3 regions of the Streptomyces sp. NPDC056160 genome follow, and region 2 is predicted to be linked to each of the others. Evidence: riboswitches for the same ligand, from Rfam matches in the RefSeq annotation. Region 2 holds a riboswitch; each other region holds the start of a gene.

Region 1 (9,562 bases), on a different contig from region 2:
CAGCGAGAATCCCCGTGTCGTCTACGGCGGGCTCGTCGAGGTCGTCGACGCCGCCGAGTTCGACGGCACCCGCGCGCGGCACCCCGAGATCGACCGGCACCTCGCGCTCGCGGACCTCGTGGTCGTCAACAAGACCGACCGGGCCGGCGGAGGCGAACGGGTGCTCGCGACCGTACGGTCCCTCGTCGACCGGGCCGCCGTCGTCCCCGCCTCCTACGGCCGTGTGGACCCCGAGTTCCTGTTCGACTGCCGTCCCAGTGAGGAACGCGTCGGCCAGCTGTCCTTCGACGACCTGGGCCTCCCCGGCGAGGACGCCCACGACGACGACCACGCCGGCCATCTGCACGCCGGGTACGACAGCCTCTCCTTCGTCTCCGACGTGCCGCTGGACCCCCGGCGCCTGATGCGGTTCCTCGACAGCAGGCCGGAGGGGCTCTACCGCGTCAAGGGGTACGTCGGCTTCGGCCCGTACGACCCGCGCAACCGCTACGCCGTGCACGCCGTGGGCCGGTTCCTGCGCTTCTACCCCGAACCCTGGCCGGCCGGCGAGCCGCACCGGACCCAGCTCGTGCTCATCGGCTCCGGCACGGACGTCCCCGGCCTCGTCAAGGAACTCCAGGCGTGCGAGCAGGACACCCCGCACGCCGACGAGCACGGCATGTGGGGCGTCCTGCGCTACGTCCAGGGCCCCGGCGGGGAGGAAGAACCCGCCGAGGACCTTCCCGTCTAGACGGGGCCGGCCACCACCGCCACCGTCTTCGGCAGCGACACGCCCGAGCCGTCGCGGCGCGGGTCCATCTCCGGCAGTTCGGCCGGAGTGCCGTTCTTCTGCGCGGCCCGCGCCGGGGTGGGGCCGGCCCAGGCGAACGACAGGCAGTCCTCGCCCTTCAGGAACCGCTGGCAGCGCACCCCGCCGGTGGCCCGGCCCTTGCGCGGGTACTGGTCGAACGGCGTCACCTTGGCCGTCGTCTGCACCGAGTCGTCCAGCGTCCCGCGCGAGCCCGCGACCGTGAACACCACCGCCTCCACGGCCGGGTCCACCGCCGTGAACGAGATGACCTTGGCGCCGTCGGCGAGCTTGATGCCCGCCATGCCGCCGGCCGGGCGGCCCTGCGGCCGGACCTGGGACGCCTGGTAGCGCAGGAGCTGCGCGTCGTCCGTGATGAAGACCAGGTCCTCCTCACCCGTGCGCAGCTCGATCGCGCCGACGATCCGGTCGCCCTCCTTGAGGGTGATGACCTCCAGCTCCTCCTTGTTGGCGGGGTAGTCGGGTACCACCCGCTTGACGACACCCTGCTCCGTGCCGATCGCGAGTCCGGGTGACGACTCGTCCAGCGTGGTCAGGCAGACCACGGTCTCGTCGTCCTCCAGGGAGATGAACTCCGCGATCGGCGCGCCGCCGGACAGGTTGGGCGCCGCCTCCGTCTCCGGCAACTGCGGCAGGTCGACGACGTTCACCCGCAGCAGGCGACCGGCCGACGTGACCACGCCCACCTCGCCGCGCGCCGTGGCCGGGACCGCCGAGACGATCACGTCGTGCTTGTGCCGCTTGCCGTCCGCGTCCCGCGGGGACGCCCCCGCGCTCGGCGTACGGGCCAGCAGACCCGTCGAGGACAGCAGGACCCGGCACGGGTCGTCCGCCACCTGCAGCGGCACCGCGGCGACCTGGACGGCGCCCGCCTCCAGGAGGACCGTGCGCCGCGGGGTGCCGAACTTCTTGGCGACCGAAGCCAGTTCGTTGGAGACCAGCTTGCGCAGCTCCGCGTCCGACTCCAGGATCCGGGTCAGCTCCTCGATCTCCGCGATGAGCCGGTCCTTCTCGGCCTCCAGCTCGATGCGGTCGTACTTGGTCAGCCGGCGCAGCGGCGTGTCGAGGATGTACTGCGTCTGGACCTCGCTCAGCGAGAATCGCTCCATCAGGCGCTGCTTGGCCTGCGCGGAGTTCTCGCTGGAGCGGATCAGCCGGATGACCTCGTCGATGTCCACCAGCGCCGTGAGCAGGCCCTCGACCAGGTGCAGCCGGTCGCGTCGCTTGCCGCGCCGGTACTCGCTACGGCGCCGTACGACGTTGAAGCGGTGGTCGAGGTAGACCTCCAGCAGTTCCTTCAGGCCCAGCGTGAGGGGCTGACCGTCGACCAGGGCGACGTTGTTGATGCCGAAGGACTCCTCCATCGGCGTCAGTTTGTAGAGCTGTTCGAGGACCGCTTCCGGCACGAAGCCGTTCTTGATCTCGATCACCAGGCGCAGCCCGTGCTCGCGGTCGGTGAGGTCCTTGACGTCGGCGATGCCCTGGATCTTCTTCGCGCCGACCAGATCCTTGATCTTGGCGATGACCTTCTCCGGGCCGACCGTGAACGGCAGCTCGGTGACGACGAGGCCCTTGCGGCGGGCGGTCACGGTCTCCACCGAGACCGTGGCGCGGATCTTGAACGTGCCGCGGCCCGACTCGTAGGCATCCCGGATCCCGGACAGGCCGACGATCCGGCCGCCGGTGGGCAGGTCGGGGCCCGGGACGTGCCGCATCAGCGCGTCCAGGTCCGCGTTCGGATGGCGGATCAGGTGGCGGGCGGCCGCGATGACCTCGCCGAGGTTGTGCGGGGGCATGTTGGTGGCCATGCCGACGGCGATGCCCGACGCGCCGTTCACCAGCAGGTTCGGGAAGGCGGCGGGCAGGGCCACCGGCTCCTGCTCCTGGCCGTCGTAGTTGGGCGCGAAGTCGACCGTGTCCTCGTCGATCGACTCGGTCATCAGGCTCGTCGCCTCGGCCATGCGGCACTCGGTGTACCGCATGGCGGCGGGCGGGTCGTCGTTGCCCAGGGAGCCGAAGTTTCCGTGGCCGTCGACCAGGGGGACGCGCATCGAGAAGGACTGGGCCAGCCGCACCAGCGCGTCGTAGATCGACGCGTCGCCGTGCGGGTGGAGCTTGCCCATGACCTCGCCGACGACACGGGCGCACTTCACGTAACCGCGCTCCGGGCGCAGGCCCATCTCGTTCATCTGGTAGACGATGCGGCGGTGCACCGGCTTCAGTCCGTCCCGGGCGTCCGGCAGGGCGCGCGAGTAGATGACCGAGTACGCGTACTCGAGGAAGGAGCCCTGCATCTCGTCGACCACGTCGATGTCGAGGATCTTCTCCTCGTACGGGTCGTCGGGCGGCGGGGTCTTCGTGCTGCGGCGGGCCATCGCTGCCGGCTCCTTGCTGAAGCGTGTGACGGGATCTGACGCCGACCATTGTGGACCGCCGGACTGACAACGTGGACCGGACCCCGTCCCGCAGGCCCCACCGGACCACCCCAAAAACCCCGTCGGACCGCCCGGAAACCCCACCGGACTGCTCCGGAAACCCCCCCGGATCGCTCCGCAAGTCCCACCGGATTGCTCCCGGGACCCCACCGGAACGCTCCCGGAGCCCTGCCTGAACCCCGGCAACGGGCCACAGCCCGCCCGCGCATGGTCCGCCCGCGCACAGCCCGCACCCGAACCGCCCGCCCCGGCACCTTCCTGCCGAAGTCCCGCCCGCCGCCCACGCGTCGGCGGCCCCGCCCGGGCGCGCCGTCCTGCCACCCGCACGCCCCCGCCCGCGTGCCCCCAGCGCCGTCTGCTCCCGCTCCCGACCCCGTCCGCGCCCCCGGCTCCGCTCCGGCCCCGCCCCCCGGCCCCGCCCCCACTTCCATCTCGCTCTGGGCGTACCCCCGCCGGGAACTTCGCCAGGCGTCCGCACGCTTGCATAAGGTGGCAGGACCGGCAGGAACAGGGCGGTTCCCGGACCGCCATCGCGATCGAAGGGACGTACATGCCCAAGGGTCACACGGCCACAGCCGAGGCAGGCTCCGGCGGCCTGACAGCGACCGAGCACCGTCTGGCCAACGGCCTGCGCGTGGTGCTCTCCGAGGACCACCTGACCCCGGTCGCGGCGGTGTGCCTCTGGTACGACGTCGGCTCCCGCCACGAGGTCAAGGGACGTACCGGTCTGGCTCACCTTTTCGAGCACCTGATGTTCCAGGGCTCCGCCCAGGTGAAGGGGAACGGTCACTTCGAACTGGTGCAGGGCGCCGGCGGCTCGCTCAACGGCACCACCAGCTTCGAACGCACCAACTACTTCGAGACCATGCCCGCCCACCAGCTGGAGCTGGCGCTCTGGCTGGAGGCCGACCGCATGGGCTCCCTGCTCGCCGCCCTGGACGACGAGTCGATGGAGAACCAGCGCGACGTCGTCAAGAACGAGCGCCGCCAGCGCTACGACAACGTCCCCTACGGGACCGCCTTCGAGCGGCTGACCGCCCTCGCCTACCCGGAGGGCCACCCGTACCACCACACGCCGATCGGGTCCATGGCGGACCTGGACGCGGCCACCCTGGAGGACGCGCGCGCGTTCTTCCGGACGTACTACGCGCCGAACAACGCGGTCCTCTCGGTCGTCGGTGACATCGACCCGCAGCAGACCCTCGCGTGGATCGAGAAGTACTTCGGCTCCATCGAGTCCCACGACGGCAAGCCCCAGCCCCGCGACGGCTCGCTGCCCGACGTGCTCGGCGGGCAGCTGCGCGAGGTCGTCGAGGAGGAGGTCCCGGCCCGCGCCCTGATGGCCGCCTACCGGCTCCCGCACGACGGCACGCGCGCGTGCGACGCGGCCGACCTCGCCCTGACCGTCCTCGGCGGCGGCGAGTCCTCCCGGCTGTACAACCGCCTGGTGCGCCGCGACCGCACCGCCGTCGCGGCCGGGTTCGGCCTGCTGCGGCTGGCTGGCGCGCCCTCCCTGGGCTGGCTCGACGTGAAGACCTCCGGCGACGTCGAGGTACCGGTCATCGAGACCGCCATCGACGAGGAGCTGGCCCGCTTCGCCGAGGAGGGCCCGACCGCCGAGGAGATGGAGCGCGCCCAGGCCCAGCTGGAGCGCGAGTGGCTGGACCGGCTCGGCACCGTCGCGGGCCGCGCCGACGAACTGTGCCGCTACGCCGTCCTGTTCGGCGACCCGCAGCTCGCCCTGACCGCCGTCCAGCGCGTACTGGAGGTGACGCCCGAGGAGGTCCAGGAGGTCGCCAAGGCCCGTCTGCGCCCCGACAACCGCGCGGTCCTCGTCTACGAGCCGACCGCCCCCGACGCACAGGAGCAGGCACCGGACGCGGACGCCGCGGCCGGCGAAGACACCGAGGAGACGGCGAAGTGACCGAGCTGGCCACCATGGACTTCCACCCCCGCCCCCAGGCGGGCGAGGCCCGGCCGTGGGCGTTCCCGGCCCCCGAGCGCGGCACGCTGGACAACGGCCTGACGGTGCTGCGCTGCCACCGACCCGGCCAGCAGGTCGTCGCCGTCGAGGTGCTCCTCGACGCGCCCCTGGACGCCGAGCCGGCCGGCCTGGACGGCGTCGCCACCATCATGGCGCGGGCCTTCTCCGAGGGCACCGACAAGCACTCCGCCGAGGAGTTCGCCGCCGAGCTGGAGCGCGCGGGCGCCACCCTGGACACCCACGCCGACCACCCCGGCGTACGGCTCAGCCTGGAGGTCCCGGCCTCCCGCCTGGCCAAGGGGCTCGGTCTGCTCTCCGACGCGCTCAGGGCGCCCGCGTTCGCCGAGTCCGAGGTCGAGCGGCTGGTGCGCAACCGGCTCGACGAGATCCCGCACGAGCTGGCCAACCCCTCCCGCCGCGCCGCCAAGGAACTCTCCAAGGAGCTGTTCCCGGCCGGCACGCGCATGTCGCGGCCGCGCCAGGGCACGGAGGAGACCGTCCGCGCCGTCGACGCGTCCGCCGTCCGCGCCTTCTACGACCGGCACGTGCGGCCCGCGACCGCCACCGCCGTGGTCGTCGGCGACCTCACCGGCATCGACCTCGGCGAACTGCTCGGCGAGACCCTGGGCGCCTGGACCGGCTCGCCGGCCGAGCCGCGGCCCGTGCCGCCGGTCACCGCCGACGACACCGGCCGTGTGGTGATCGTGGACCGGCCCGGCGCCGTGCAGACGCAGCTGCTCATCGGCCGCGTCGGACCCGACCGGCACGACCGCGTGTGGCCCGCCCAGGTGCTCGGCACCTACTGCCTGGGCGGCACCCTCACCTCCCGCCTGGACCGCGTCCTGCGCGAGGAGAAGGGCTACACCTACGGGGTGCGCTCGTTCGGCCAGGTGCTGCGCTCCGCGCCCGACGGCACGGGCGCGGCGATGCTCGCGATCAGCGGCTCGGTCGACACGCCCAACACCGGCCCGGCCCTGGACGACCTCTTCACGGTGCTGCGCAAGCTCGCCGCCGAGGGGCTCACCGAGGCCGAGCGGGACGTCGCCGTGCAGAACCTCGTCGGTGTGGCGCCGCTCAAGTACGAGACGGCCGCCGCCGTGGCGAGCACGCTGGCCGACCAGGTCGAGCAGCACCTGCCGGACGACTACCAGGCGACGCTCTATCAGCAGCTCGCCGAGACCGGCACGGTGGAGGCCACCGCGGCGGTCGTCAGCGCGTTCCCGGTGGACCGGCTGGTGACGGTTCTCGTCGGTGACGCGGCACAGATCAGGGAGCCCGTCGAAGCCGTCGGCGCCGGCCCGGTGACCGTCGTCGCCGCCGAGTAACCAACGCCGGGAGCCGCGGGGGTGACCGAGAGGCAGCTGCGCGGGAGCCCCGGAGAAGACCGAGAGTCAGGTACGCGGGAGGCCCTGGTGACCGAGGCGTCACCAGGGCCCCGTGATGTCCGGATTGCGGGAGAGACCGCCAGTCTGCCCTGTGGGCTGCGCTACAAAAACCCGGATCCGTTTGGGATGCGGAAGCGGCCCCGTCTAGCGTCGGTCCGGCTGTTCGTCGGGCAGTGCGCCGCACCCGCGGCACCGGACAGTCATCGCCGAGTCCCCGTACGGCGCGAGCCAGGGGAGCCGGGGACCCACGCAGTCCCTGGGGTGAATCGGACACCGCGCGCCGCGCGCGGGGCCCGTAGGAGACCTTCCTGCTCCGAACCCGTCAGCTAACCCGGTAGGCGAGAGGGAAGGAAAGGACCAGCCACCACATGGCGTTCACGCGCGCCACCGGGAAGCACCGTCGCCCCAGCCGGATGCAGCGCACCACCGCCCGCGCGGCGGGCGTAGCGGCCCTCACCACCACCGGTGTCATCGGCACCCTCGCCGCCTCCCCGGCGCTCGCCGCCGAGACCCCCGCCCCGGCGGACACCGGGCTCACCCCGGTCGTCACCCTCGGCGACACCGTGGCCGAACGGGTCGACGCGCAGGCCACCGCCCAGATGGAGGCGGCCCGGCAGAAGCAGGCCGAGGAGGCCGCGCGCAAGCGGGCCGCCGAGCAGGCGAGGAAGGCGCGCGAGGCCAAGGAGCGGGCCGCCCGCGAGGCCGAGCGCCGGCGCCTCAACACCTTCGTGCCGCCGATCACCGGCTCCTACGTCTCCACCGGCTACAAGACCGGCGGCTCCCTGTGGTCCTCCGGCTCCCACACCGGCATCGACTTCCACGCCGCCGCCGGCACCGAGGTGCACGCGGTCGGCGTCGGCACCGTCGTGCAGACCGGCTGGGGCGGGGCGTACGGCAACCAGATCGTGATCAGGATGGCCGACGGCATGTACACCCAGTACGGTCACCTGTCGTCCATCGGCGTCTCGGTGGGCCAGCAGGTCACGCCAGGTCAGCAGATCGGCCTGTCCGGCGCCACCGGCAACGCCACCGGCCCGCACCTCCACTTCGAGGCGCGCACCGCCCCGGACTACGGCTCGGACGTCGACCCGATCGCCTACCTCCGCAAGCACGGCGTGCACGTCTGAGGCGGCACCCGCCCGAAGGCGTGAAGCGCTGACCGTCAGGCAGAGCCCCGGCCCACCGGCCGGGGCTCTCCGCATTCCGGCGCCTGTTTCCGCACTTCCGCACTTCCGCACTTCCGTGCTTACGTGCTTCCGTGCTTCCGTGCTTCCGTACTGTCCAAAAAATATCCCCGGATTCCGTCACGCCGTCGGAAATTCCCGCGCGTTGCCATAGAGTCACGGAACACGCGTTCATCGCGGGAGTTCCACGGGGATCAATGCGGAGGTCGGTCATGCGCGTTCCGGCGCACGCGGTGTGCACGGCGATCCGGGACGACATCGTCGCCGGGGTCCACGAACGCGGCACCCGGCTCACCGAGGAAGTCCTCGCGCGCCGCTACGGCGTCTCGCGCGTGCCCGTGCGCGAGGCGCTGCGCACCCTGGAGGCCGAGGGCTTCGTCGTGACCCGGCGGCACGCGGGCGCCTGCGTCGCCGAGCCGACCGAGCAGGAGGCCGCCGACCTGCTGGAGATGCGCCTCCTGCTGGAGCCGCTGGGTGCCGCACGGGCCGCCCAGCGGCGCACCGAGGCCCATCTGAAGGTGCTGCGCGGCCTGGTCAGGCTGGGGCAGGAGCGAGCGGTGAGCGGCGGCGGCGAGGAGCTGCGGTCCCTGGCCGCCTGGTTCCACGAGACCCTGGCCCAGGCCTGCGGCAGCGCCGCGCTGAGCACCGTACTGGCGCAGCTGCGGCACAAGATCGCCTGGATGTACGGGGTGCCGGACCCGGCCGACCCGGTGGAGGCGTGGGCCGAGCACGGGGCGATCACGGACGCCGTGGCACGCGGCGACACCGGACGCGCCCGTGCGCTCGCCGCCCTGCACGCCGAACGGGTGACCGCCGCACACCGAGTGAGGGCTCTGAAACGTCCCCTCAACACATCGGCCGGACGGAATTAACACGACTGCCGTATACAAAGAGGAAATCGCCTGAGGGGTTGCCCGGGGCGGTATTCACGCTGCCTTGAATTGGTTCAGGCGTCCCCGATGCGCTCCGCATTTCCCGCCACCGGGGCCGTACGGAAACCGCGCCGCCCGGAAAGACGGGGACGACGCGGTTTCCGTATGCGATATGTGCCGCCCCGCCGCGACCGGCGACCGGTCAGACGGTCTCGGGAAGCTCCTCGAGCCCCTCGGCGACCAGCTTGGCCAGCCGGTCAAGGGCGGCGTCCGCGCCCTCGGCGTCGGAGGCGAGGACGATCTCCTCGCCGCCCTGCGCACCGAGGCCGAGGACGGCCAGCATGGAGGCCGCGTTGACGGGGTTGCCGTCGGCCTTGGCGATCGTCACGGGGACCCCTGAGGCCGTGGCGGCCCGGACGAAGATGGAAGCGGGGCGGGCGTGGAGGCCCTCGGCCCAGCCGACGTTGACGCGGCGCTCAGCCATGTGATGCTGCCCTTCAGTGTTTCAGGTTGTCTAGACCAGTTTCCCATACGTGAAGCTCGTCCCGGACGGCACCGGAGCCGGTGCCCCGGCGGCGCCGGACCGCGGCCTCGGTCCGGCGGGGCTCCGCCCCGGGCGTGTCTTCACGCGTGTCCCCCACAGACTGCCTCGCGCCGTTGTCGGACGCGAGCCGTACTCTGGGGCCCATGCACACCTCGTCGGACCGGCAGGAGTACCCCGCGCACTGGGAGGCCGACGTGGTGCTGCGCGACGGCGGCACCGCGCGGATCCGCCCGATCACCGCCGAGGACGCCGACCGGCTGGTCAGCTTCTACGAACAGGTGTCTGACGAGTCCAAGTACTACCGCTTCTTCGCGCCGTACCCGCGACTGTCCGCGAAGGACGTCCACCGC
Region 2 (9,562 bases):
GTGCTGGTTGAGTTCGATCAGGGCGAGAGCGGTGGTGAGGTGGCCGTGGCGGCGGGACGCGGTGTCGTCGGCGGCCAGTTCGACCAGGCGATGGGTCTGGTCGCAGAAGTGCGCGAAGAGCGGGAGACGCGGGAAGCCGGTCGCCAGCGCCGTCGACAGGTGCAGCAGCCAGTCGTGGTGCGCGCGGGCGTGCCCGCGTTCGTGGGCGAGCACGGCGTCGAGCTGGTGGCCCGTCAGACGCCGCAGCGCGCCGGTGGTGACGACGAGCTGGGGCGGGTGGCCGGGCATCCACCAGGCGTCGGGGTACTCGTCCTCCAGCACCAGCATCGGCCCGCGCGCGAGGGGAAGTCCCGCGGGCAGGTCCGGGGCCCGCTCCCGCAGGTGCGCGCGGGCCAGGCCACGGCGGCGGCGGGCCTCGGCCAGTTCGCGACCGAGCATCGCGGTGGTCCAGGCGGCGCCGCACGCCAGCAGCAGAGTGAGGGCGGCGGCCCAGGCCGGCGCGACCGACAGGTCGTACGCGGCGGTCACCGCGGGCGGTGCGGGAGCGAACACCCGGTCGCGCACGGTGTGGAAGACGGCCGCCGCGCCCAGCACCAGGGCGGCCAGGCAGCACAGCAGGACGGTGGCCACCAGGCACTGCCAGACCCACAGTGCGACCACGGGTTCCCGCTCGGGCCACTCCGCCCGGGTCAGAGCGCGGGGAACCGGCACGGCGGCCGTCAGAGCGACGGCGCTCAGCAGGAGCAGGCAGACGGTCATGCCACGGTCTCCGGTCCTGATCGGAGGTGGGCGGATGTCGGGTCGTGCGGTGGGGCGTGCGGTGCGGTGCGGTGGAGCGGGATGCGGTGCGGGGCGTGCTGTGCGGCATGCGATGCGGTGGTGCCGGGAGTCGAGCCGCGGTCGTACGGGCGAGTGGTGCGCGGTGGTGCCGTGCGGACCGTGCGGGCGTGGTGCGCGCGCAGCGCGGGCCTATCCAGTATGACGGGGACGGGCCCCACGAGTCATGGTCCGGCGGCAACCGACCCGCACGGCATCCGTGATGACGACTACGGCGTCACCCCGCCACGATCCGCCCCGTCACCTCTCCCAGCCCCACCCGGGTCCCGTCCGCGCCCGGGGCCCACGCCGACAGCGTCACCACGTCCCCGTCCTCCAGGAACGCACGCTTGCCGTCCGGGAGTTCGAGCGGTTCACGGCCGTTCCACGTGAGTTCCAGGAGCGAGCCGCGCTGGGCGGGCTCCGGTCCGCTCACCGTGCCCGACCCGTACAGGTCGCCGGTGCGCAGCGAGGCACCGTTGACGGTCATCTGGGCCAGTTGCTGGGCGGCCGTCCAGTACATGGTGGAGAAGGGCGGTTCGGACACGACGTGGCCGTTGATCGCGATGGAGATCCGCAGGTCATAGCCGCCGGGCTCCTCCCCGGTGTCGTCCAGGTACGGCAGCAGCTGGTGCGTGCGGTGCGGCGGGGCCAGCCGCGCGTCCTCCAGGGCGTCCAGCGGAGTGATCCACGCCGACACCGACGTGGCGAACGACTTGCCGAGGAAGGGTCCGAGCGGAACGTACTCCCAGGCCTGGATGTCCCGTGCCGACCAGTCGTTGAGCAGGCAGAGCCCGAAGACGTGCTCGCGGAAGTCCGCGAGGGCCACCGGCTGTCCGAGCCGCGAGGGCACGCCCACCACGAAACCGACCTCGGCCTCGATGTCCAGCCGGACGGAGGGCCCGAAGACGGGGGCGGGGTCGGCGGGCGCCTTGCGCTGTCCCGAGGGGCGTACGACGTCCGTGCCCGACACGACCACCGTGCCGGAGCGGCCGTGGTAACCGATCGGCAGATGCTTCCAGTTGGGGGTCAGCGAGTCCCCGGCGTCGGGGCGGAAGATCTGGCCGACGTTGCGCGCGTGGTTCTCGGACGCGTAGAAGTCGACGTAGTCCGCGACCTCGAAGGGCAGGTGGAGGGTGACCGAGGACAGGGGGTGCAGGAACTGTGCCACCGTCTCCTGGTGGGCGGGCACGGTCACCCACGCCGTCAGCGCGCGCCGTACGTCCGACCAGGCGGTGCGGCCCGCGGCGAGCAGCGGGCTCAGGGTGGGTCGCGCCAGCAGGGCGGCGTAGGGGGAGCCGAGCGCCAGTGCCGCCGCGCCCGCGTCGAGGACGTGGTCGCCGAGCCGGACGCCGACGGTCCGTTCCTGCGATCCCGCGCGGGAGAAGACACCGTAGGGAAGGTTGTGCGGACCGAAGGGGTCGCCCTCGGGGACCTCGAAGGGGGGCATCGGGTTCTGCCTCTCTTTCGTCTGCCGTGCGTTCCGTGGGGCGCAGGCGGCGGCCGGGCCACACGGTCATGTGGTCGCGCCACACGTTACGGAAGAGGTGCCGTCTTGGGCAGGGGATAAAGAGTCCACAATGTCCGGATTGGGCTTGCCGGGGCGGCAATTGCGCCTCAGCGCACCCGGCCTCACCACCCGGCACCGACCCGGCACCGACACCGGGTATCACCACCCGGATCGGCCCGGCACCACCGCCCGGCACCGGCTCGGCACCGCCGCCGCACGGGCGCGGTCCACCGGGCACGTGGCCCCGTTCCCGTGCGTCACCCGCGTGGCGGATGATCCGTATTCTCTGATCATGCCCGTTCGCCCCGCCCCCGCCCTCATCGCCACCGACCTGGACGGAACGCTGCTGCGCGGCGACGACACCCTGTCCGAGCGTTCCCTCGCCGCGCTCGCGCGGGTGACGGCGGCGGGCGCACGGCACCTCGTCGTGACCGGCCGGCCGGCGCCGAGGGTGCGGTCGCTGCTCAAGGACCTGGGGTGCACGGGGCTCGCGGTCTGCGGCCAGGGCGCGCAGCTCTACGACGCCGGGGCGGACCGCCTGCTGTGGTCGGTGACGCTGGACCGGGAGACGGCCGAGACGGCGCTCGGCAAGATCGAGGCCGAGGTGGGCGAGGTGTACGCGGCGGTCGACCAGGACGGAGTGGACGGGCTCACGCTCATCGAGCCCGGGTACCGCATGCCGCACCCGACCCTGCCCGCCCGGCGGGTGGGGCGGCGCGACGACCTGTGGCGCACGCCCATCAGCAAGGTGCTGCTGCGCCATCCCGGCCTGTCCGACGACGAGCTTGCGGAGGCGGCCCGCGGTGTGGTCGGTTCCCTCGCCACGGTCACCATGTCGGGCCCGGGGACCGTGGAACTGCAGCCCCGCGGCATCACCAAGGCGACCGGTCTCGCGCTGGCCGCCGGGCGTCTGGGGCTGGGGCCCGAGGGCACCCTCGCCTTCGGGGACATGCCGAACGACATCCCCATGTTCCGGTGGGCCGCCCGTGGGGTGGCGATGGCCGACGCCCATCCGGAGCTGAAGGCGGTCGCCGACGAGGTCACCACGTCGAACGAGGACGACGGCGTGGCCGTCGTCCTCGAGCGACTGTTCACCTGACCCGGTCGGCTCAGTACGCGCTGTAGACGTTGTCGATGGAGCCGTAGCGCGCTGCTGCGTAGTTGCAGGCGGCCGTGATGTTGGAGACCGGGTTGTAGATGTCGAACGAGGTGCCCGACACGTGGTAGGCGTTGAAGGTCGGCTGGATGACCTGGAGCAGGCCCTTGGACGGGATGCCCGCGGCGGCGTTGGAGTCCCAGTTGTTGATGGCCATCGGGTTGCCGGACGACTCGCGCATCACGTTGCGGTAGATGCCGTTGTACGTGCCGGGGATGCCCTTCTGGCCCATGATCGCGAGCGACTCGCGGATCCAGCCGTCCAGGGTGTTCGGGTAGGCGACGGTGCTCGCCGCCGTGGCGGTGGTCGTGGCCGTCGTGGTGGTGGCCGCGGAGGCGCTGGCGGCGCCGATCAGGGGCAGGGCGAGGACGGCGGCACCCGTGCCGGAGACGGCGAGGGTGCGGACGAGGCGAGCGGTGCGGGAACGGCGCTGACCGTTTGCGTGCATGGCGGATTCCTCTCCGTCGCCTGCGAGGTGAGCTGTCGGGTTCGGGCGGGGAGGTGCCCGGCCGCGCCCCATAGGGCGCGGCTTCACCCCGAGCCGTTCCGGCGCGGCGTACGACGTAGGACGACGTACGGCGCTCCGGCCCGGCGACTTACCTGGGTCCCCCGCTCCTGCCATGAGTGGTTCGGTCGATGGATATCGGGCGGTGGCAGGATTCGGCGGTCCGCCCGACTGGCCGGGAACGTATGCGAGAGCACATGTCCCGAACAAGTACCTGATTCACACATCGCCCTAGTTGACCTTGTTCTGGGGCGTTTCGGGTGCTTGATCCTTTGCAGTTGCCAAGGGTCAACTGGCTTGCGGGGGAAGGGGAGCTGGGGCTGTCCGGGGGGTGACGGGGCGGCGGTGTGAGCGTGACTCAAGTCACGGAATAATCCGCCGAGGAGCATTTGCGGCCAAGGGGAATTGGAATATCAATAGGGGTAAATCGGACTCACGATGGCGGGGGTGAAGCGGAGGCGAGGGGGAATCGGGAACAAGGATGCGGGGCGGGTCGTGACGTGACGAGTGGAAGGGTGACGGTCGTCACGCTTGGTGAGGTCGTGGCCCTGTTCGTACGTATGTATAGGCGAGGGCGGGTTCCGGGGAGGAGTGAGGGCAGGGAGGGGGGCGGGTAGGGAGGAGGGAGTCGATAAATATCTGTTCATATGTGGTGATCGAAAACATATCGGTCGTGATCCGATACCACCTGGCCTGTATCGGTGGGCGCTATCGGTGATCGAAACGTGACCGGATACGCTGACTTGAGTGATGGCAGCGACCTATCGACAAACCGTGTAACGCCAGCAGACACCAGCAGACAGGAGACCCCTCGTGACCGTCGTCGGGCCGTTCGGGCTGAGCGTGCGGGACCAGGCTCTCGAAGCCGATGTCCAGGCCGGGTTGGCGGCTGTCGAGGAAGGGCTGCTCGAAGCCACCAAGAGCGAGGTCCCGTTCATCACGGAGGCCGCTCAGCACCTCGTCAAGGCCGGCGGGAAGCGGTTCCGTCCGCTGCTCGTGATGCTCGCGGCCCAGTTCGGTGACCCGTACGCGCCGGGGATCGTGCCGTCGGCCGTCGTCGTGGAGCTGACCCACCTGGCCACGCTCTACCACGACGACGTCATGGACGAGGCCGCCGTGCGGCGCGGAGTGGCCAGTGCGAACACCCGCTGGGGCAACTCGGTGGCGGTGCTCACCGGCGACTTCCTCTTCGCCCGGGCCTCGCAGATCCTCGCCGACCTCGGACCGGAGGCCGTCCGGGTGCAGGCCCTGGCGTTCGAACGGCTGGTCACCGGGCAGATCCTGGAGACGGCGGGCCCGCAGGACGGCAGGGACCCCGTCGAGCACTACCTGGACGTACTGGGCGGCAAGACGGGTTCCCTGGTGGCCGTGTCCTGCCGGTTCGGCGCGATGATGTCCGGGGCCGACGAGACCGTCGTCGACGTGCTCACGCAGTACGGGGAGCGGCTCGGCGTCGCCTTCCAGCTGGCGGACGACGTCCTGGACATCGCCTCCGACTCCCACGAGTCCGGCAAGACACCGGGCACCGACCTGCGCGAGGGCGTCGCGACACTCCCGGTGCTGCGGCTGCGCGAGCGCGCGGCGCGGCTGGGGCTGGCCGAGGACATCGCCCTGTGCGAACTGCTCGACTCCGACCTGAGCGACGACGCGCGGCATGCCGAGGCGCTGGCGGCGCTGCGCGCGCATCCGGCTCTGGAACAGGCGCGCCGCGACACCGTCCGGTACGCGGAGGAGGCGCGGGCCGCACTGGCGCCGCTGCGCGAGTGCGACGCGAAGGCGGGGCTGCTCCAGCTGTGCGACGCGGTCGTGCACCGGGCCGGCTAGCCGGGCCCGCACCTCCAGGCGACACCGGACAGCGGCTACCGGCCACCACCGGCCCGGCCCCGCTCACCTGGGCCAGAGGGCGGAGTCTCCACCCCGACCCCTACGGGGTGGTGGAGACTCCGCCCTTGTGTGTCATACCGCAGAGGTACACGGAGTTGGCTCCGGGGTCTGACGCTTTCGCGCGGCCGATTTGGTCAGATGGAAGCACGGACCACACCACTCCTCACCGATTCGGGTGAGAATGGCGGCTTGGGGTGGGAGAAGTGCACACGGGCAGCCGCCGCCGACGACGGAGGTAAGGCACACATGGCACCGTACGAATCCGACGACAGCAGGGACGCCGCGGAGGCCGACGGCAGGCACTCGGTGCGCCGCAAGGCCGCGCGCTACGTCGTCCCGGTCGCGGTGGTGGGGGTGGCGGCGGCGACCATCGGGCTCGTCCCGGCACTCGCCGACTCCGGTGACCCCCACCTGCCGAAGATCACCGCACAGCAACTGATCGAGAAGATCGCCAAGTCGGACGTCGAGCGACTGTCCGGCACGGTCAAGATCACCACTGACCTCGGCCTGCCGAACCTCGGCGGTCTGGAGAGCAGCCTCGCCTCCGGCGCCGTCAAGGGCGGCGGCGACGGATCGTCCGCCGACCCCACCTCCAAGCTGACCGGGCTGATCTCCGGCACGCACACGCTGCGCGTCGCCGCCGACGGCCCGGACCGGCAGAAGCTCTCGCTGATCGAGAGCGCCGCCGAGTACAACCTCATCCACAACGGCAAGGACATCTGGGGCTACGACAGCAAGTCCAACGAGGTCTACCACGGCACCGCCGCCCAGGACGGCACCGAGGGGAAGGACCGGAAGGTCCCCGCAACGCCCAAGGACTTCGCCGACGAGGCCCTGAAGTCGGTCGACGACACCACGTCGGTCACCGTCGACGGCACCGCACAGGTCGCCGGGCGGGACGCCTACAAGCTGGTCATAGAGCCCAAGCACGCCTCCGGCACCACCGTCGGTGCGATCAGCATCGCGGTGGACTCCAAGACCGGGATGCCGCTGAAGTTCACGCTGACCCCGGCGAGCGGCGGCGCCGCCGTGGTCGACGCGGGCTTCACCCAGGTCAGCTTCGCCGCGCCGGCCGCATCCACGTTCGACTTCACCCCGCCCAAGGGCGCGAAGATCACCGAGGAGAAGGACGGCAAGGCGGGCGAGCACGGGCTCAAGCCCGGCGCCCCGCACCAGGACGTCACCCCGCCCAAGGACTTCTCGCAGGACAAGGGCCTGGGCAAGGACGGCGTGAAGGTCATCGGCAAGGGCTGGAACTCCATCGCCGCCTTCGACACCGGCGGCAAGGGCGGCCTCCCGGCGAGCCACTCCGGCAGCGGTGACCTGAGCGGCTTCCTGGGCTCGCTCGGCGACCACGTGAGCGGCAAGTTCGGCAAGGGCACGGTCTTCTCCACCCGCCTGGTCAACGCTCTGATGACGGACGACGGCAAGGTCTACGTCGGAGCCGTCACCAAGGACGCCCTGGTGAAGGCGGCGAACACCGGGCGTTGAGCACGCCGGAGACTCGACGGAGCGGGGGAGCCGATGGACGACGCGGACGGCGGGCGCGCCCGTGAGAGCGGCGGCGGGCGAGGCCGTGACGGCAGTGACGGTGACGGCAGTGTCATCCGCACCCGTGCCCTCACCAAGCGCTACCGCGGCGGGCAGCTCGCCGTCGACGGTCTCGACCTGACCGTTCCGGCGGGCAGCGTCTTCGGCTTCCTCGGTCCGAACGGCTCCGGCAAGACCACCACCATCCGGATGCTGATGGGGCTCATCGAGCCCACGTCCGGCACCGCGCGGGTCCTGGGGCAGCCCATGCCCCGGTCCGCGCGCACCGTGCTCCCGCACATCGGCGCGCTGATCGAAGGACCCGCCCTGTACGGCTTCCTCTCCGGCCGGGACAACCTGCTGCGCTACGACGCGGCCGACCCGACCGCCGACCCGCGCACCCGGCGCGCCCGGACCGCCGCCGCGCTGGACCGGGTCGGCCTGACGGCGGCCGCAGGCAAGAAGGCCAGGACCTACTCCCTGGGGATGAAGCAGCGCCTCGGGCTCGCCGCCGCACTGCTCCGGCCCCGCAGACTGCTCGTCCTGGACGAGCCGACCAACGGACTCGACCCGCAGGGCATGCGGGAGATCCGCTCCCTGGTGAGGGAGCTGGCCTCCGACGGCACGACGGTCTTCCTCTCCTCCCACCTCCTCGACGAGATCGAGCAGGTGTGCACGCACGCGGCGGTGATGACCCGGGGCCGGCTCGTCACGCAGGGGGCGGTGGCCGACCTGGCCGCCGGGGCGCGCGGCCGGCTGGTGGTCACCACGCCCGACGGGACGGAGGCGGCCCGAGTGCTCAAGGAACGGGGCATCGGCGACATGGTCGTCACCGAGGACCGGGTGACCGGCGAGCCGCCGGCCGGCGAGCTGGCCGAGGTGAACGCGGCGCTGGTGGCGGCAGGTGTCCGTGTCCGCGGTTTCGGAGTCGAACGCGCCTCGCTGGAGGACGCGTTCGTGGCACTCACCGGGGAGGGATTCGATGTCGCGGACTGAGGCGGCGGGCCTGACCGGGCCACCGGTGCGCGGGGCGGTCGGAGCGCACCCGGACCCCCTGTGGACCCTCGGCCTGCTGCGCAACGAGCTGACGGCCACCTTCCGGCGCCGGCGCACGCTCGCCCTGCTGGGCGTGCTGGCCGCCGTGCCCGTCCTCGTCGGGGTGGCCGTGCGGATCGAGACGCGCAACGGCTCCTCGGCCGGGGGAGGCGGCGGAGGACCCGCCTTCATCGCGCAGATCACCAACAACGGACTGTTCCTGGTCTTCACCGCACTGGCCGCGACCCTGCCGTTCTTCCTGCCGCTGGCGGTGGGCGTGATCGCGGGCGACGCGATCGCCGGCGAAGCCGGGGCCGGCACCCTGCGCTATCTGCTGGTCGCCCCCGCGGGCCGCACCCGGCTGCTGCTCACCAAGTACGCCACGACCATCGCCTTCTGTCTGGCCGCCACCCTCGTGGTCGCCCTCTCGGCCCTCGCCGTGGGCGCGCTGCTCTTCCCGCTCGGCGACCTGACGACGATCTCCGGCACCCGGATCACCTTCACGGACGGACTGGGCCGCGCCCTGCTGATCGCCGTCGTCGTCGCCGTCTCCCTGACCGGCATCGCCGCGCTCGGCCTGTTCGTCTCGACGCTGACCGACAGCGGCATCGCCGCCATGGCGACGACCGTGGGCCTGCTGATCACCGTTCAGATCGTCGACCAGATACCCCAGCTGCACGCGGTCCAGCCGTACCTCTTCCCGCACTACTGGCTCTCCTTCGCCGACCTCATGCGCGAACCGGTCTACTGGGACGGGCTGGTGAAGAACCTGGAGCTGCAGGCGCTGTACGTGGGGGTGTTCGGCTCGGCGGCCTGGGCACGGTTCACGGCCAAGGACATCACCGCGTAGGGCCGCCGGCGGCCGGTGGTGGACTCATACCGTGCCGGTGAGGCGGGCCAGCGGCTCCGTCCCGCGCGGCGGCCGGCCGCTCAGGTCGCCCAGGCGCCAGGCCGCAATCCACGGCACGCGGTGGACGTCGACGACGGCCTCGATCGGCCCCACCCGCTGCGCGAGCGGGCGCGGCAGCCGTCCCGGCGCGTCCGCGACGAGCACCACGGCGTCCAGGTCGAGGCCGGCCGGCGCCCCGCCGCCGCGGAACACCTCGACCGCCCGGACGACGGCTTC
Region 3 (9,562 bases), on a different contig from region 2:
GGGCCTGCCGCCGGGTCTGGGAGCGGTAGACACGGGCCGCGGTCTGCTCGCCGAGCAGCCTGAGCCTGGTCGCGGTGGAGAACCGGTCCCGGTCCTTCACGGCCATCGTCGCGCCTCCCGTTGGTCACCTCGTACGTGCCGCACACGCGCGTACGTCCCCGGACACGGTACGGGACCGGGTGCGGGGACGTACGGACGACTGGCGAAGCCTCACCCTTTGCGGCTCGGCCCGGCCGTGGTGCGGCTCAGCCCTTCAGGCGTGGTGCGGCTCAGCCCTTGAAGCGCGGGAAGGCGCTGCGGCCGGCGTACACCGCGGCGTCGTCGAGGATCTCCTCGATGCGCAGCAGCTGGTTGTACTTGGCGACGCGCTCGGAGCGGGCCGGGGCGCCGGTCTTGATCTGGCCGCAGTTGGTGGCGACGGCGAGGTCGGCGATGGTGACGTCCTCGGTCTCACCGGAGCGGTGGGACATCATGCACTTGAAGCCGTTGCGCTGGGCCAGCTCGACGGCGTCCAGGGTCTCGGTCAGCGAACCGATCTGGTTCACCTTCACCAGCAGGGCGTTGGCGGTGCCCTCCTCGATGCCACGGGCCAGGCGCTCGGGGTTGGTGACGAACAGGTCGTCACCGACGAGCTGGACCTTCTCACCGAGCTTGTCGGTGATGACCTTCCAGCCGGCCCAGTCGTCCTCGAACAGCGGGTCCTCGATGGAGACCAGCGGGTAGGCCGCGACCAGCTCCTCGTAGTACTCCGTCATCTCGGCGGCGGAGCGCTCCTTGCCCTCGAAGAGGTACTTGCCGTCCTTGTAGAACTCGGAGGCGGCGACGTCGAGGGCCAGGGCGATCTGCTCGCCCGGGGCGTAACCGGCTTCCTTGACGGCCTCGAGGATGAGGTCGAGGGCCTCGCGGTTGGAGCCGAGGTTCGGGGCGAAGCCGCCCTCGTCGCCGAGGCCGGTGGCCAGACCCTTGTTCTTCAGGACCTTCTTGAGGGTGTGGTAGACCTCGGTGCCCCAGCGCAGGGCCTCGGAGAAGGACTCCGCGCCGATCGGGGCGATCATGAACTCCTGGATGTCCACGTTGGAGTCGGCGTGCGAGCCGCCGTTCAGGATGTTCATCATCGGCACCGGCAGCAGGTGCGCGTTGGGGCCGCCCAGGTAGCGGAAGAGCGGGAGGTCGGAGGCCTCGGAGGCGGCGTGGGCGACGGCGAGCGAGACGCCGAGGATGGCGTTGGCGCCGAGCGAGCCCTTGTTGTCGGTGGCGTCCAGGTCGAACATGGCCTGGTCGATCAGGCGCTGCTCGGTGGCGTCGTAGCCGACCAGCTCCGGGCCGATCTGCTCGATCACGGCGAGGACGGCCTTCTCGACGCCCTTGCCCTGGTAGCGGTTCGGGTCACCGTCGCGCAGCTCGATGGCCTCGAAGGCGCCGGTGGAGGCGCCGGACGGGACGGCGGCACGACCCGTGCTGCCGTCGTCGAGGCCGACCTCGACCTCGACCGTGGGGTTGCCTCGGGAGTCCAGGATTTCCCGGGCTACGACGACGTCGATGGACGGCACGAGCATCTCCTTCGTGGATGTGACGCTGAAAGTGCGGGGCGGCTGCCTTGCGGCGGTGCCTTGCGACTAGAGCCTAACCGTCCCGGGCCGCCGGTCGGCCGACCGACCGTCCCGTGGACAGGGTGACGGTACACATTGTTCCAGTACGGAACAAAGGGCGCGGGGACGGGGACACGAACGGAAAGCGAAAAAGCCCCGCCCCGGTGCGTACGGGGGAACACGCACCGGGGCGGGGAGCCCGTGGGGACGGGGGGGTGACCCCACGCGGCCTCCATGATGGGGGCCGCGCCTGGGGAGGGCCTGGGGCCCTGCTAGCGGGCCGCTGTCACTTCAGGTGCAGCTGCTGGCCCGGGTAGATGAGGTCGGCGTCGTCGACGATGTCCTTGTTCAGGTGGAACAGCTTCTCCCAGCCGCCCCGCACGCCGTGCTCGGCGGCGATGGAGCTGAGGGTGTCGCCGGCTGCCACCTTGTACTCGCCGTCGCCCTTCTTGACCTTCTTGCCGGTCGGGGTGGTGACGGTCTTCTTCGGGGCCGGACGCGTCTCGGAACGGTCGGCGGCACGCTGCTCGGTCGAACGGGTCGAGGTGCTGCTCTTGGAGCTGCTGCTCGACGAGGACGACGAGGACGACGAGGAGGAGGACGAAGAGGAAGAGGAGGACGACGAGGACGACGACGAGCTGCTGCCGCCGCTGGAGGAGGCGCCGGACAGGCCCTTGCCGCAGACCGGCCAGGCACCCTTGCCCTGGCCCGCGAGCACCTTCTCGGCGACGGAGATCTGCTGCGACTTGCTCGCCAGGTCGGCGCGCGAGGCGTAGGCGGTGCCGCCGTACGCGGCCCAGGTGGAGTTGGTGAACTGCAGGCCGCCGTAGAAGCCGTTGCCGGTGTTGATGGACCAGTTGCCGCCGGACTCGCACTGGGCGACCGCGTCCCACTCGGAGGAGGTGGCGGCGGAGGCGTTGCCGGCCGCCATCAGCGGGCCGGCGACGGCGACGCCGGTGACACCGGCGAGTGCGATGGCGCGGGTGGCCTTGGACGGACGACGATGCTTGCCCTTGCCGGAAAACAGCATGGAAGGATCCCCTCACCGACGCCTGCGAGGTGAGCTGTCGGGTTCGGGCCGGTTGAGTTGCCCGGCCGTGCCTTTGGGGAGGCACGGCTTCACCCCCAGCCGCTCCGGTCGACTTCCCGGCGCGGCACTTACCTTGGGTCCCCCGCTCCTGCCTACGGCGCTCGAAGCGACGACTGTTCCCGTACGGCCGCTGGCAGGATTCGGCGTTGCGGCAGCCGGGGCTCGCGGTGGCGAGCGGTCATGACCGTAGACAGGTGATCCGCCGGATTTCAAAGACGATCAGGGCTTCTGAGACTCATCCCACACTTTCACCGAATGGGACATTCGGCGCGAAGTGTGACCTGAACTCCCCCTATTTCTGGGTGTTTTCAGTGGGGACATCCAGGCTCTGACCGGCGACGATGTGGTCGGGGTCGGCGCCGACAGCACCCTTGTTCGCGTCGTAGAGGGCGTGCCATCCGCCGTGGAGGTCAAGGGAGTCGGCGATGGACGTGAGGGAGTCACCGGTGCGGACGGTGTAGGAGGCGGCGGAGGCGGTGTGTGCGGCGCCTCCGTCACGAGAGGCGTGCCGGCCGCCCGTACGGCCCTCCGTGGCGCCCTCGTCGGCGCTGCCGCCGCGGTGCCGGCCGCCGCCGAGCGCACCGGTGTCGACGAGGGCCGAGGAGCCGGCGGTCTGCCTGTAGTCCTCGGCGGAACCGGAGTTGCCGTAGCCGCCGGTGTCGCCGGCGCCCGCCGAGGGGGTGCCCTCGGACGTGCCCGGTGCGTGGGACGTGTCGGACTTGGACGAGTTGCCCTGGTTCGGAGATGAAGAGCCCGAAGTATCCGAGGAGCCCGAAGAGTCCGAAGAGCCCGAAGGGGAGGGCTTCGTGGTGGAGTTGCCCGGCGCACCGGTCCCGTGTGACGAGCCGGCAGTCCCGTCGGTGTTCGCCGAAGGGTCGGACGAACCGGACGAGTCGCCCGCACCGCTCTGCGAATCATCGGACAGACCGGGGTCGTTCACGCCGGAGCTGTCGGAACCTCCTGAGCCGTCGGAGTCGTCGGACCGGCCGGTGCCGTCGGAGGTTCCGGATGATCCCGACGTTCCGGATTTCCCACTCGTTCCGGTTGATCCGGAGGAGTGCGACGAACCGGAGGACCCGTTGGCGCCGTTCGAGCCGGACTTCGAGTTCGAGGACGACGAGTCGCCGCCCACGCCCGTGTCGACATGGGCCGCACCGGAGCTCTTGGTGAGCCCGGTGAGCAGACCGCAGGTGTGCCAGGCGCCGGGCCCCCGGTCGGCGAGGATCTTCTCGGCCACGGCTATCTGCTGGGAGCGGCTGGCCTGGTCGGCACTCGGCGCGTAGGACAGGCCGCCGTACCTCTCCCAGTCGTCCTGGGTCAGCAGCAGACCGCCGTAGTAGCCGTGGCCGTTGTCGGCGCTCCAGGAGCCGCCGGTCTCGCACTGGGCCACCTTGTCCCACGTGGTGCCGTCGGCCGCGCTCGCGCCACTGGCGGCGACCAGCGGGATGGCGATGGCCGATCCGGTCACTCCGGCGGCGACGATGAGGGCCGGAGCCTGACGGGGGCGACGGTGACGACCGTTCCCGGAGAGCATGCGGAGACCTTTCGCACGACAGCAGTGACCGCGCGGCGGCGGGGCGGGGACGCCCCGGCGTCACGCTGATGGGTGAAAGTATCGGGTGACGATCACTTGTCACAAGTTAATGCCGCGCAGATCACGTGAACATCACATAGTTGAGCGTGTGTCATCTTTACTGCTGCCGGCACGGGGTGTAGAGCCCCCCGGGGGATCATTTTCCGGCCACTGTCAGGCGGGCGGTGCCGGGGTGAAACGGACAGGCAGGGTCCGCAGTCCGCGCATGATGAGTCCGCCGCGCCAGCGCAAGTCGGCCGGGTCCGCGTCGAGTTGCAGGTCGGGCAGCCGGGTGAGGAGGGTGGCCAGCGCGGTCTGGCCCTCCAGGCGGGCGAGCGGGGCGCCCAGGCAGTAGTGGATGCCGTGGCCGTAGCCCAGGTGCTGGTTGTCGCGGCGGCCGAGGTCCAGGGTGTCGGGGTGGGCGAACCGCTCCGGGTCGCGGTCGGCGGCGGCGAGGACCACCAGCACCGGATCGCCCGCGGCGATGTCCTGCCCGCCCAGGGTGAGCGGCCGGGTGGCGAACCGCCAGGTGGCCAGTTCCACCGGCCCGTCGAAGCGCAGCAGCTCCTCCACGCCGGTCTCCAGCAGGCCGCTGTCGCCACCGGCCAGGGACGTCTGCAGCCGCTCCCGCTGGCCGGGGTGGGTGAGCAGGGCGTACGTGCCGTTGCCGATGAGGTTGACGGTCGTCTCGAAACCGGCGAACAGGAGGATGAAGGCCATCGCGGCGGCCTCGTTCTCCGTGAGGTGCTCGCCGTGGTCGGAGGCGCGGATCAGGCCGGAGATGAGGTCCTCGCCCGGGGTGGGCTCGGCGGGCAGGGCCTCGCGCTTGCGGTGGATCAGCTCGGCCAGGTAGCCGCGCATCTTCTTCACCGAACGGGCCACCCCGCCCCGGGGCCCCTTGCCGTGCCGGATCATCATGCCCGCCCAGTCCCGGAAGTCGTCCTGGTCCTCGCGCGGGACGCCGAGCAGGTCGCAGATGGCGTAGATGGGCAGCGGGAAGGCGAACTCGTGGATGAGGTCGGCGGTCCCGCGCCCGGCGAAGGAGGCGATGAGGCCGTCGGCCAGCTCCTGCACGCGCGGCGCGAACTCGGCGACCCTGCGGGGCGTGAACGCCTTGCTGACCAGGCGGCGCAGCCGGGTGTGGTCCGGCGGGTCGATGTTGAGCAGATGCGTCATCAGCTCGGCCTTGCGCTCGCCCGGGATGCCCGTCTTGCCCTTGGCGTGCGCGGGCTCGTCGTGGTGGGCGGGGTTCTTGGACAGCCGGGAGTCGGCCAGGGCCTGCCGGGCGTCGGCGTACCGGGTGACCAGCCAGGCCTCCACTCCGCTGGGCAGCCGGGTCCGGTGCACGGGGGCGTGCTCGCGCAGCCAGGCGTACGCGGGGTAGGGGTCGCTCGCGAATTCCCAGGTGAAGAGAGGGGGCGGGGTGGTGGCGGAGGAGGGGGTGTCCGGCTGGTCGTGCATGGGGGCGACAGTAGTCGCCGGGGGTGCAAGGGCGCAGAGGTGGCGTCGTCGGGTGGGGGCCGTGGGGGGGGGAGCCGGCCGTGCGGTTCCCCGCGCGCCTCGGGGGAACTTCAGTCCTCCTCTCCCTTCTCCTCCCCCCTCTCCTTCTCCGTCTCCTTCTGCTTGATCGCGTCTCTGTAGGCGCGCGCCGCAGCTCGCAGGGCTGTTTCCGGGTCGGTGCCCTCCGCCTCGGCGCGGGCGGCCAGGGCCAGCAGTTCGTAGCCGATGTCCTCGCCCTGGGGCAGCGGTACGTCAAGCCCCGCCGTGCGCGCCCGGGACGCGAGTTTCGCCGCGAGGGCGAGGCCGGGCTGGTGGAGGGGTACGCCGTCCGTGACGGACGCGCGCTGCTTCTCCTCGGCCTTGGTGCGCCGCCAGTGCTCCTTGACCTCCTCCGGTGTCGCGGCGCTCTCCTCGCCGAAGACGTGCGGATGGCGGTGGATCAGCTTGGCGACGATGCCGGCGGCGACGTCGTCGACGGAGAACGGGGCCTCGGGGTCGTCCTCGGCGATCCGGGAGTGGAAGACGACCTGGAGCAGGACGTCCCCCAGCTCCTCGCGCAGTGCGTCCCGGTCGCCGTCCTCGATCGCCTCGACCAGTTCGTACGCCTCCTCGATGCCGTACTTCGCCAGGCCCTGGTGGGTCTGCCGGGACGACCACGGGCATTCGGCGCGGATGCGGTCCATGACCTGCACCAGGTCGAGCAGGCGTGCGCCGGGCAGGTCGTAGGAGGCGGGGAGCAGTTCCAGTTCCGGCATGGCGAGGCGGCCGGAGCCGGCGAGCCGGGCGAGGCCGTCGGTGAGGGCGGGCTCACCTTCACCCGTCGCCACGACCACGACCGTACGACCGCCGGCGCAGGCGCCGACCAGTTCCTCGGCGCTGGGCGAGGCCTCGGCCACGGTGACGCCCGCCTCGCGCAGATACGGCAGCTGCGGGTGCGCCCCGTCCGCGCACAGCACCCGGTCGGCCGTGCGCAGCGCCTGCCAGGCGGGCCAGGACAGCAGGCCGGGGGCGACCCGGTGGCTGGTGGTGAGCAGGACGATGCGTCCGGCGGGGGCGGTCCCGGTGGCCCCGGTGGTGTGGGCGGAGGTCGTGTTCACGCTTCGAACGTAACGCACGCCGCCGACGGCCCGAGGAGTTGTCCACAGGCCGGGGCCCGCGTGCGCCCCGCCGGTCAGCAGGCTGTCCGCCCGGCGGCGGCATGCGTCAGTCCGTCTGCTGCGCGGCGGGCGTGCGTCAGGGCGTCCGCTGCGCGGCGGGCGCGCGACAGGCCGTCCGCTGCGCGGCGGCGTGCGTCAGGCCGTCTGCTGCGTGGCGGGCGGCGTCGAGACGTCCCGCAGCCACGGTGTCTTCGCCGCGACGCCGCCCTTCTGCACGTCCCAGGCGCCGTAGCGCGGGTTCACGTCGACGTGGAGTTCGCGGGAAGCGGCGGACAGGGCGTTCCAGAAGGCCGGCCGGCTGGGGTCCGTGTGCAGTTTCGCCGCGAGCTTCTGCGCCTCGACCTGGAGGCGGAGGTTGTCGTCCAGGCGCTGCGGCGCCACCCCGTACTGCTGCAACCAGGCCGTCTCCAGCGCCTTGGTGCCGCCCGCCTGCTGTTCGAGTCCGGAGCGCATCGTCTGCACCTCCCGGCCGTCGGCGGTGACGCCGGCGTCCCGGGCGGCCTGGTCCAGGACCCGGTCCAGCACCATCTGGTGCAGGGTGTCCCGGTTCAGCGTGCCGGTCCGGGCGACCGCCTGCTGGTACTGGCTCTCGTCGGCCACCGCCGCCCGCTGCGCCCGGCGCACCTCGTCCACCCGGCTCTGCAGTTGCGCGACGGTGATCCGCTCTTTGCCCACGACGGCCGCGGCGCCGGGATGCGCCTGGCCTCCGCAGGCGGTGAGGACGGGGGCCGCGGCGACGATCGCGGCGGACAGGACGAGCGCGGTGCGACGGCGGCGGTGCAAGTGAACCTCCCGATTGGAGATTGTGCGACGGTGCACAAAGTCTTGCGGTGATCGATGGTAGGCAGCGGCCGTGCTCCGGCCAAGCCATTGGACCAACGATTCACCGCGACTTCGGGCACCGTCGCGTCACTCTCCGCCGCGCGCGAGCCCGTGCGTCGCGCCGCGAGGGGTCAGCCGACGATCGCCACCGGAGCGTCCCACGCGTCGCGGTCGACGGTGAGGGTGTAGCCGCGGCGCGTCTCCTTGCTGTTCACCAGGTACTGGTGGGCCCGGCTGTGGTCGGTGAACTGGGTCCTGCCGAAGGGCCAGTCCGCGGTGGTGGTCTCCTTCTTGTCCCACAGCGCGTACCAGAGGTTGCCGGGCAGGTCGGTCTTGCTGCCCGCGGTGGCGATGGCCTTCGCGCTGGAACTGGTGAAGCCGTAGAAGCCCGCGCGGTAGGTCTTGGCCCGCAGTTGCTTGTCGAAGGCCCGGACGTAGGCCAGCACCGCGTCGTTGCACGACTTGTTCGTGACGTCGTACGGCTCCATGTCGAGGTAGATCGGGCTGCCGGCCTTCATGCCGAGCGCGGACGCCTTGGCCACGGCGTCCTTGGCGTCTGCGGTGCCGAGGGAGCCGGCGTTGGAGGCGGTGAGCTTCTCCGGGTTGGCGCTCTTCTGGCACGGAGGCTGGGCGCCGACGTAGAGCGGGACGAGCTTCCAGCCCGCGGAGCTGACCGACTTCACCCAGGAGGAGGTGAGGTTGGGCTGGGCGCAGCCGCGGTTCCGGCCGCCGACGTAGACCGCGGCGGCGCCGTAGTAGCCGTCGGTGCGCCAGGCCTTCATCGCGTTGAGCGAGGGCGCGGTGCAGGTGTCGAAGGCGCGGCCGGTGAACGTCTTCTGCGCGGGCCAGCCGGTGGCGGCCATCGAGGTCTGCGCGGCGATGCCGCCGCCCGCGACGACCGCGGCCCCTGCCACCGCCCAGGTGATGTACCTGCGCTTCTTGGAATGCCGGTGCTCGGCCATCCCCACCCCTATGTTCTTGGCGTGCGCGTGCAGTACAGGCGCACGGGTGTGCTGGAGCGCGTACGGCGGTGGTCATGCGACGTACGTCCGCTGGAAGTGTCTTCAGGTCCCCTGGCGTGGCGCGCACGGTCAGTCCGCCGCCGCTTCCCCGCGCCTGAAGCGGATCGCACGCTAGCCGATGCCGGTTGTGCGAACGGGAAACATAATCCCTCCTGCGTCACACTTTTTCCCCAAGCGACAGCAAAATCGGCCGCCTTGTCGATCGGGGACACCGGAGACACGTCGAGCCGCCTGCAAGGCGGCTTCCCGACCGCTGGGGCACCCGGGGTCTTTGCGAGACCCGCCCTTCGCCCCGTGGCTTAATCTTGCCCCCTGCTGTGTCCGTGCCCGACCGGGGCGGACCGTGTGGGGGGATGAGATCGACGTGGAGAAACGCCTCGAAGCCGGCTGGTTCCAGCGGATCGCCTGGGTGGTCCTCGCCTGGGGCTCGCTGGGCATGCTCATGTGGGTGCCCTTCCTGTACGTGGCGATCCGCCGGGGGCGGGGCTCGGACTGGGGGGCGTTCGCCTCGTTCCTGCTGTACGAGTGCGTGACGGTGGCCTGGATCGCCCTCATGCCCGACCAGGGACAGGACGACCTCCTGCTCGGCCTCGTCATCATCGGCTGCATGCTCGTGGCCGCGCTGATGCTGCTGTTCGCCCTGTTCGACAAGCGGTCGCCGCAGGGGGCTCCGCCCGCGTACGGGCCCGCGCGGGCGGCGGCGCCGGGGCCGTACGGGTATCCGTACGGTCGTTAGGCCGCGTTCAGTTCGCACCAGACGACCTTGCCGCGGTTGCCCTCCCTGGCCAGCGGCTGCCACCCCCACAGGT

The links. A riboswitch is a leader RNA that binds a small molecule or an ion and turns the genes downstream of it on or off. The one in region 2 is predicted to bind cyclic di-AMP.
Region 1: it holds a riboswitch for cyclic di-AMP, as region 2 does, so the genes downstream of both, ACFC02_RS16225 (peptidoglycan DD-metalloendopeptidase family protein) here and ACFC02_RS12220 (transglycosylase SLT domain-containing protein) in region 2, are expected to answer to the same signal.
Region 3: it holds a riboswitch for cyclic di-AMP, as region 2 does, so the genes downstream of both, ACFC02_RS33045 (transglycosylase family protein) here and ACFC02_RS12220 (transglycosylase SLT domain-containing protein) in region 2, are expected to answer to the same signal.

Annotation. Positions count from the first base shown of each region.
Region 1 covers NZ_JBHJUW010000037.1:16,833-26,394, forward strand. Annotated here, with positions in the region: gene ACFC02_RS16205 (CobW family GTP-binding protein) at 1-730, shown strand, start outside; gene ACFC02_RS16210 (DNA topoisomerase (ATP-hydrolyzing) subunit A) at 727-3,183, opposite strand; gene ACFC02_RS16215 (pitrilysin family protein) at 3,794-5,167, shown strand; gene ACFC02_RS16220 (pitrilysin family protein) at 5,164-6,552, shown strand; cyclic di-AMP (ydaO/yuaA leader) riboswitch at 6,807-6,968, shown strand; gene ACFC02_RS16225 (peptidoglycan DD-metalloendopeptidase family protein) at 6,981-7,739, shown strand; gene ACFC02_RS16230 (GntR family transcriptional regulator) at 8,009-8,668, shown strand; gene ACFC02_RS16235 (HPr family phosphocarrier protein) at 8,871-9,152, opposite strand; gene ACFC02_RS16240 (GNAT family N-acetyltransferase) at 9,356-9,562, shown strand, end outside.
Region 2 covers NZ_JBHJUW010000025.1:62,079-71,640, forward strand. Annotated here, with positions in the region: gene ACFC02_RS12205 (M56 family metallopeptidase) at 1-759, opposite strand, end outside; gene fahA (fumarylacetoacetase) at 1,055-2,266, opposite strand; gene ACFC02_RS12215 (HAD family hydrolase) at 2,619-3,425, shown strand; gene ACFC02_RS12220 (transglycosylase SLT domain-containing protein) at 3,436-3,930, opposite strand; cyclic di-AMP (ydaO/yuaA leader) riboswitch at 3,935-4,127, opposite strand; gene ACFC02_RS12225 (polyprenyl synthetase family protein) at 4,801-5,811, shown strand; gene ACFC02_RS12230 (outer membrane lipoprotein carrier protein LolA) at 6,118-7,362, shown strand; gene ACFC02_RS12235 (ABC transporter ATP-binding protein) at 7,396-8,397, shown strand; gene ACFC02_RS12240 (ABC transporter permease) at 8,384-9,286, shown strand; gene ACFC02_RS12245 (DUF6668 family protein) at 9,311-9,562, opposite strand, start outside.
Region 3 covers NZ_JBHJUW010000126.1:5,280-14,841, forward strand. Annotated here, with positions in the region: gene ACFC02_RS33035 (septum formation initiator family protein) at 1-106, opposite strand, end outside; gene eno (phosphopyruvate hydratase) at 270-1,550, opposite strand; gene ACFC02_RS33045 (transglycosylase family protein) at 1,876-2,619, opposite strand; cyclic di-AMP (ydaO/yuaA leader) riboswitch at 2,624-2,789, opposite strand; gene ACFC02_RS33050 (transglycosylase family protein) at 2,972-4,147, opposite strand; gene ACFC02_RS33055 (cytochrome P450) at 4,427-5,713, opposite strand; gene ACFC02_RS33060 (nucleoside triphosphate pyrophosphohydrolase) at 5,824-6,849, opposite strand; gene ACFC02_RS33065 (SurA N-terminal domain-containing protein) at 7,045-7,692, opposite strand; gene ACFC02_RS33070 (glycoside hydrolase domain-containing protein) at 7,863-8,693, opposite strand; gene ACFC02_RS33075 (hypothetical protein) at 9,118-9,489, shown strand; gene ACFC02_RS33080 (ATP-binding protein) at 9,486-9,562, opposite strand, start outside.